2 regions of the Paenibacillus sp. P32E genome follow, and region 1 is predicted to be linked to the other one. Evidence: predicted binding sites of a transcription regulator. Region 1 holds the regulator's gene; the other holds the start of a gene.
The links. The regulator Rex, encoded in region 1, represses fermentation and respiration genes when NADH is low (regulators of the CRP and FNR family bind a similar motif). The targets are predictions, from matches to a motif close to TTGTGAAATATTTCACAA.

Region 1 (4,205 bases):
TCCTTTCAATTTATGATTGATAATCTGGGACTGGGCGAGTCTGCAGAACAGGGAAGGCTGATGACAGCACTGCTCCCATCTCCGTTTAAGTACCGTGAACAGGCACTTCTGGTCATACCGCGTGATTTCCCCAGTGTCAAAGGCAGTGTGGGCGATGCCCGTTTTGTCGATAAGCTGGTGCATTCATTGGCGGAGGCTGCTGTGGCTACACGGGGCCGGATGCTTGTGCTCTTCACTTCCTATAAAATGCTGCGCCAAGTCTATGATCCTCTAAAGGAGGCGCTTGTCTCCGAGGACATTACGGTACTGGGGCAGGGAGTGGAAGGCGGCAGCCGGAGTAAGCTGATCCGGCGTTTTCAGGACAGCTCCGCCTCTGTATTGCTCGGAACAAGCAGCTTCTGGGAAGGTGTGGATATTCCCGGCGAGGCTTTGACCTGTCTGGCCATTGTCAGACTGCCTTTTCAACCACCGAACCATCCGCTTGCGGAGGCTAAGGCAGAGCTGCTTCAGGCACAGAAAAAGAACCCGTTTATGAAGCTGTCGGTTCCCCAGGCGGTTATCCGCTTCAAACAGGGTTTCGGCCGGCTGGTGCGTACTGCCCAGGACCGGGGTATTGTTATAGTATATGATACCAGGGTTATCGAATCTTATTACGGAAAGTATTTCCTCTACTCGCTGCCTGGACCCAAAATGGAGCATATGCTGACGGATCAGATGGTTCCGCGAATTGCGGAATGGCTTGAAGACGGCAGCGTATCTTAACCTGCAATCATTTCAAATATAGTCAAGGAACAACGAAGCTCTGTTCTCCTGGTATCCGGTTCGTGCTGAGATACCAGGGAATGGATTGTACTTATGCTCACAAAACTTGGCATATGCTTACGAAGTGAGTTTTGTACGAAGTAATACTATGATGCATTGCTCACAAAACTTTTAGGAGGAGAAAATATGAAATCGGATAAAATATCGGAGGCCGTGGTACGCAGACTTCCAGTGTACCTGCGCTTCCTGAATGATCTCCTGAAGCGTGAAATCTCCACCGTATCTTCCCAGGAGCTGGGACAAAAGCTGGATCTGAATCCGGCGCAAATCCGCAAGGATTTGGCCTATTTCGGGGATTTCGGCAGAAAAGGTATTGGCTATGATGTGTCATACCTGATTGAGAAAATCCGCCATATCTTGAAGCTTGACCAGCAAATCAACGTGGCATTGGTGGGTGCAGGTAATCTCGGCCACGCTCTCTCAAATTACAATGCTTACTTGAAGGACACGATGAAAATCACTGCTGTTTTTGATTCCTATGCTCCCAAGGTCGGGCAGAAAATCAACTCACTCATTGTCCAGCCCATGGAAGAGCTGGGAAGCACGATCCGCGAGCAGGGCATCCGCATCGGTATTATCACTGTACCGGATAGTGAAGCACAGAATGTTGCAGATATTCTGGTGGATTCAGGCATTGAGGCGATCCTTAATTTTGCACCCGTAATCTTGAAGACGCCGTCCAACATCCGGATTCACGCCGCTGATTTTACTACCGATTTGCAGAGTCTGGCCTATTATTTGCACGATGGAAAGGACGAAGTGGAAGATGAACAGCAATAAGACAGTAATTGTAAATGGGCGATTTCTGGTTCCGGGTACGGAAAGTCCGGTTCTAAGCGGCTATATGACTATAGAAAATGATCTCATCACATACATAGGAGAAGTCAAACCTGTTATTGAAGAAGGGACACAGATCGTTGACGGCAGCCGTCTGCTGTTCATGCCGGGTCTGGTCAACACCCATGGCCACACCGCCATGTCTCTGCTCCGCGGATATGGGGATGACATGGTTCTTCAGAACTGGCTGCAGGAGAAGATGTGGCCCATGGAAGAAAAATTCACTAGTGACGATGTCTACTGGGGAACCTCTTTGTCTGTACTGGAAATGCTGAAGGGAGGCACAACCACCTTCCTGGATATGTATGACCATATGGACAGGGTTGCTGAGGTTTCAGAGCAGTCGGGAATGCGTGCCGTGCTTATGCGCGGGGTTATCGGCCTCTGTCCTGAGGATGTGCAGAACCATAAGCTGGCGGAGGCGATAGCCTTTGCGCGGAATTGGCATGGAAAGGCGGATGGAAGGATCACAACGATGATTTCCCCGCATGCCCCTTACACCTGTCCTCCTGAATTTTTCGTGAAATTTGTACAGGCTGCCCATGATCTGAACCTGCCTATGCATACACACATGTCCGAAACCCGGCGGGAGGTCGAGCAGAATGCCGCAGATTACGGCCTGCGTCCGGTAGCGCATCTGGAGAAGCTGGGGATGTTCACGCGCCCGGCCCTCGTGGCTCACGGGGTTCATTTGAATGATGAAGAAATAGAGATTCTAGCACGTTACAACGTAGGGGTATCCCATAATCCTGGCAGTAACTTGAAGCTCGCAAGCGGTGTAGCACGGGTACCGGAGCTGTTGCGTGCAGGAGTCAAGGTATCGCTGGGCACTGACGGTGCGGCAAGCAATAATAATCTGGATATGTTCGAGGAGATGCGCCTGGCTGCTCTGATCCACAAAGGTGTGAGCGGAGATCCAACAGCAGTACCTGCACCGGAAGCATTGCTGATGGCGACCGAATACGGCGCACAGTCGATTTTCCTGGACAACACAGGCCGGCTGGCTCCGGGAATGAAGGCTGATTTCATTGCCCTGGATATTGACCAGCCGCACTTCCTGCCTCATACAGACCTGCTCTCCCATGCCGTGTATTCAGCGAGTGCTAAGGATGTCGAGCATGTATGGGTGAATGGTAAGCAGGTTGTGAAGAATGGACAGTGCCTGACTTTAGATGAGGAACGAATCCGCCGCAAAGCACAGGAAACCTTTGAAAGCCTGCTGAAACGGTAAAAAGAACAGGATCTATGAAGCATCCAGAGGAAAGGGAGCTGCAACTTTGAAGAAAAGAAGAAAATGGCTTCTGCTGGGGATACTCCTGGTTCTGCTCCTTCTGTTCGGACTAAGCCAGTTCTATGCTTATGTGATGAAAGACCAGTGGAACGAACGCAGTGCAGCCAGAGAGGTTGCTGAAGCAAGGGCAGGATTGACCGAGGTAACCAAAGCACAGAAGTCCGTATGGGACGAAAATTCGGTATACTGGGTACTTACAGGACGAAATGCAGCTGGAACGGACCTTATGGTATGGGTACGCTTTACGCTCGACGGCAAACCTGCCGGAGGAGACAACGGTGTATACGTGGAAGAGGTGTCCAAAGGCACATCTGAGCAGAAGATCCGGTCTATCATTGCGTCAGACCTCCCCGGAAGCAGCATTGAGCGGCTTCTGCCCGGGGTGTACAACGGAGAATATGCCTGGCAGCTATTTTACAAGCTGGAAGGCCGGTATTATTACAAGTTTTATCGTTTCGCGGATGGCAGCGCGATTGGAGACGGCTACAGCTTGCCCAGCCGCTAATGCCATTAGTTCAAGGGAAAAGACAATAGCGGGTGGACCATATTCTGTCTGCCCGCTTGTTTGTATGTGGAAAATGTTATGCTCGTGTCACTTGATATTAATCAGTTGACCCTAGAATACTGAAATGGGATATATCAGCAAGTATATACTTAAGATAAAGGTTTGAATGTGGCTCGATGCATAATTAGACAAGATCCAAGGACATGAAAAAGACCGCAGCGCTAAACGTTGCGGTCTTTGCTGACGATATAAGGGGAAAAGAGCTGTCAGTTCGCCCAAAAATTAGTACTGAAAATTTTAAATATATTCACACTTTTCTTCGAAATCGTATATACACCTGTGATATACTACTATTTGTATTAAGGCATGCTTAATAGCAGGCCTGTCTCGGAAGAGCGCTAGACACGCTATTTTGTAAGTTTAATATAATTTATTCACTTTGTTTTCTTATCTTTGAGAGGAGGACGTTTCTTGAAACTACGCCTAATGCCTGTACTGCTAACGTCTCTGCTGTCTGCTGCGCTTTTATTTGGCGGCTGGTATTCCTATCGTGAGTTCGCCGTGCAGGAACCGCTTCAGAAGATTGTATCTGCATATGAGGGAGTGAATGATTCCCATATCTCTATTAAACGCAATGAGGTTACTTTGAAACTTGATTTGAAGCCAGGCACAAAATTACGTGAGCTGGTACAGTATGTGAATACTGAGGGCAGATCAGTTATAGACGGCCGGACTCTTAAGCTGGATGTT
Region 2 (4,205 bases), on a different contig from region 1:
TTTCACCTTGCAGAAGGCATCCGCGATCCGCGGCTTGATCCCGCCGTTACCGCCAATGAAAATCTCCCAGCCGCCGTCATTGCCGACGATGCCGATATCTTTTGTGCAAGATTCCGCACAGTTGCGCGGGCAGCCGTTGACTGCCATTTTGAACTTGGCCGGAAAATCAAGCCGCTCGTATTTGCGTTCAAGCAGCGCTCCCATACCCATGGAGTCCTGTGTGCCAAAACGGCAGAACTGCGAACCTACACAGGTCTTCACAGTGCGCAGTGATTTCGCGTAGGCATAGCCGGATGGCATATCCAGCTCCTCCCACACCTTAGGCACATCTTCTTTCCGGATACCGATCAGGTCCAGACGCTGCCCGCCGGTCACCTTTACAACCTTAACATCATATTTCAAGGAGACGTCGGCGATCCGTTTCAAATCCTCCGGTGTCGTGACTCCGCCATACATACGAGGTACAACCGTAAAAGTACCATCCTTCTGAATATTCGCACTCATCCGTTCGTTGACGAAGCGCGACTCCTTCTCATCCTCATGAGTGTCCGGATAGATCATACCGAGATAATAGTTCACCGCCGGACGACATTTGGAGCAGCCCTCAGCTTGTTTCCAGTCCAGGACATTCATGACCTCTTTGGTCGTTTTCAGGCCTTTGGAGGTAATTTCCGCTACGATCTCATCTCTGCTTAGAGTGGTGCAGCTGCAGATCCCCTGCTTGGCGCTTTGCTGGAAGCTGTCCCCAAGGACAAATTGCAGGATCTGCTCCACGACCGGCTTACAGCCCCCGCAAGAACGGGTAGCCCCGGTGCAGGCTTTGATCTCATCTACGGTGGTGAAGCCATTCTCCGTAACGGCATCAACAATGGCTTTCTTGGTCACACCGTTGCAGCCGCAGACAATTTCTTCATCGGCCATCGTTTCCACCGATAAGCTTTTTTTCGCTCCGCCTCCGCCACAGCAGCCCGTGCCCATAACTTCGCTATAAATCTCCTCGGTCATTTCCGCACCCTGCTTCACCAGCTTCTGCAGACTGGCCGATTCCGTGACATCGCCGAAGAGGACTGCCCCGACAATAATATTATTATTAAGCAGAATCTTCTTGTAGGTCCGCTTCCATTCATCTTTGGCTGAGATGACGGTGTGCTCTGAGGTTTCTGTGAACTCACCGGCAGAGAAGACATCTACTCCAGAGATTTTTAGCTTGGTGGCTACAACCGAACCTTCATAAGGCTGAGTCGGCACGTTGCACAAATGTTTGGCAAGCACCATTCCTTGCTCGAACAATGGTGCAACCAGACCATAGCAAGTTCCTCTGTGTTCTGTACATTCACCTACGGAATATACATCTGGCATCGAGGTTTGCAGATAGTCATCGACAACAATCCCGCGGTTTACCGCAATGCCGCTTTCTCTGGCGAGCTGTATATTCGGCTTAATTCCCACAGCCATCACTACAAAATCCGCCGCCAGCTCCGATCCGTCACTGAAACGAAGTCCGTTCACACGTTCATCCCCGGTCAGCTCAACGGTCTGCTTGCCCATGGCAAACTTCACGCCCTGGCGGGCCAGTTCTGCCTGAAGCATGGAGGAAGCTGTATGATCCAGCTGGCGCTCCATCAGATCTTCCAGCAGATGCACAACCGTAACGTCCATGCCGAGATTCACAAGTCCTTTGGCCGCTTCCAGTCCCAGGAGTCCGCCCCCGATAACTGCTGCCGTGCGGTACTGCTTGGCTGCTGCAAGCATGGCATCACAATCTGCGATATCACGGAAGCCAACTACCCCCTCCTTGTCGCTTCCCGGTACTGGCAGAATGAACGAGTTCGAGCCTGTAGCAATGATCGCTTTGTCATAGGCAACCGACAGCCCATTATCTGTGATGATCTGCCGAGATGCTTCATCAATACGGATAACTGTGGTTCCTGTATGCAAAGTAATATGATGATCCGCATACCACTGGCGGTCATTGAGGATAATGTCTTCGATTGTTTTGCTGCCTTCCAGAACGTAGGACAGCATAATGCGATTGTAATTAGGATGCGGCTCACTTCCGAACACAGTAATATCATAAGCGCCGCCAAGCTTCAAAATCTGCTCAATTGTGCCTACTCCTGCCATTCCGTTACCTATGAGTACTAGCTTTTCTCTCTCCACTGTCACTGTCATGACCCTCCTTCATGCGTCTGAACTTCAACACAACATGATCTGATAGTGAAATTATACTGTTAAAATTTAAAGCGGATTTGTGATTGCAGTCACACCAATTGTGAAGCATTTCACATAATTTTAATCACGCTTCCTTAACTCTTTTGGGACACAAAAAAACGCCATATTCCTTGACGTAAGCCTAAGGAATGTGGCGAAATAGTACTTCATTTAGAGCAACACAAGCACAACCTCCAGAGTATCCTGTGGTCTAAGCTTCATATCGATCCCGGTGTCCAGCAGTTGCTTGCCATTGACCTTCAGCATCCATGCCTCATTACTGAGCGGCTTGTAATCCATTATACTGATTATCGTCTTATTATCCTCGGAGAGTTGCACCATTCCGCTGGTCTTCAATACCCCCCGTACGGACAGGTCCTCGGTATACGGCAGTACGTAAGAATGCGTCATTTGCGGCTGCTCACTACCCCCGTTAACAGTGAAAATGACCGGCTGCAGTTCTGCCCCGCTTGCTGCAGGTACGGCTTCAGCCACGATGGTGTCCCCGCGGTCAACGCGGCTGTTCCAATCCGTATTTTTTTTGCCATTCAATTGAATCTCCCAACTCCACTCGGGACTCAAAGATACTTTGTTGACTGCCAGGATCTTGTACCCCTCATCCGCAAACGTGGCTACGCCACTGTTCTTGAGCAGCTCGATGAGCGTCACCCCATCTGTATAGGCTTCACTTAGCTGCCTGCCCGCGCTTCCAGCGAGCTCGCTGTCACCGACCCGAACTGAAAAGCCCGGTCCGGCATTTCCAGCCGCGGCATCGTTCCCATCTGTTGGAGTGCCAAGCACCGATGAGCAGCCGCTCAAGGTTGCAATTATCATTATTCCCAGTAAAATACGCCACACCCACTTCGCGGACATTCCCGGCACCGCCTTCTCCCGCCTGACTCCAGCCTTCCGCTGCTGTTCAGACATGTCTTGATTATGTACATTGTCTTTTTTAAGAATAACGTAAACGGGTGCCGTTCTCAAATACTCCTTGTCCCAGCATAAAAAAAGTCCCCTAAGGGACTAGTGAAAACCGCTAATCTTCTATTGGTAACGCAGGAAAAGGATGTTGTTCTCCAGATGGACATGCTCAAAGGTCATGCCCTCCAGCTCTTCAAGACGGGCATACGTCAGACGGTAAGTGGTGCAAGCATGCTCCGGCGGGGTGAAATCCCCTGTAACTCTCCGCAGCTCGCGTAAAATATCTCCTGCCCCGTCATGCTCCTCCTGCAGCGTACTTAGCAGTCCGCGCAGCTCAGCCAACCCTTCAGCGCTCGGATTTTTATCATAGGCCAGCATTTTCGGGAATTCACTTTCCTCTTCCTTGGCCGTGTGCTCCAGCAATTCCTCACGCAGCGTATGGAACAAGCGGTACACCTCAGCCAAGTGCGGAGAATCCTCACCATGGACGCGGAAAACCTTTGTTACATTCTGGGCGATGAGCGGCAGCTCCTCGCGCAAATAGTTGTGATGCTTGTTGATAATGTAATCAACCAGCTCTTCTGACGATGCTTCGTTCCAGGCCGTATCTTCTTCCAGCACCGGATGGTCGGCATACAGCTTGTTCAGATCCTGAAGGACTGCCTCTGTATCAAGCCCTTTTTCGGCTACCGCCTCTGCCAAAGGCTTCGCGCCTCCGCAGCAAAAGTCAATCCGCTGTGCCTTGAAGTAATCTGCTGCTTTGGGGAATTGAAGGACGATATCTCTTACCATTGCTTCACCGGTGAATTGAACAGATGTATCCGTCATTGTATTGTTCAATTGTTTGGCCGTCATGCTGGGCCCTCCCTTGGGTTGTTGTTGGTCTAGGTTTCTTTTACCTCTATACCTTAACGCCAGCAGGGAAGACGGTTTGTGATTGTACGCACTAAATATAAAAAATTTTAATGAACTTGTGGGGGAGTGGGGGGCTTGCATAGCAGTCGAGTTTACGGACATCTACTGGAATTAGAGATGGTAGGCATTACCTGCACATCTCATATCAACTGACCTTC

Region 2: the regulator Rex is predicted to act here: its motif matches at 2,271-2,288, upstream of nirB (nitrite reductase large subunit NirB).

The regions. Positions count from the first base shown of each region.
Region 1 is NZ_LVYY01000046.1:190,092-194,296, forward strand. It holds gene dinG (ATP-dependent DNA helicase DinG) at 1-762, shown strand, start outside; gene A3848_RS25520 (redox-sensing transcriptional repressor Rex) at 949-1,602, shown strand; gene A3848_RS25525 (amidohydrolase) at 1,589-2,890, shown strand; gene A3848_RS25530 (cell wall elongation regulator TseB-like domain-containing protein) at 2,937-3,455, shown strand; gene A3848_RS25535 (hypothetical protein) at 3,927-4,205, shown strand, end outside.
Region 2 is NZ_LVYY01000012.1:93,954-98,158, forward strand. It holds gene nirB (nitrite reductase large subunit NirB) at 1-2,172, opposite strand, end outside; gene A3848_RS12825 (hypothetical protein) at 2,383-3,138, opposite strand; gene ric (iron-sulfur cluster repair di-iron protein) at 3,256-3,972, opposite strand.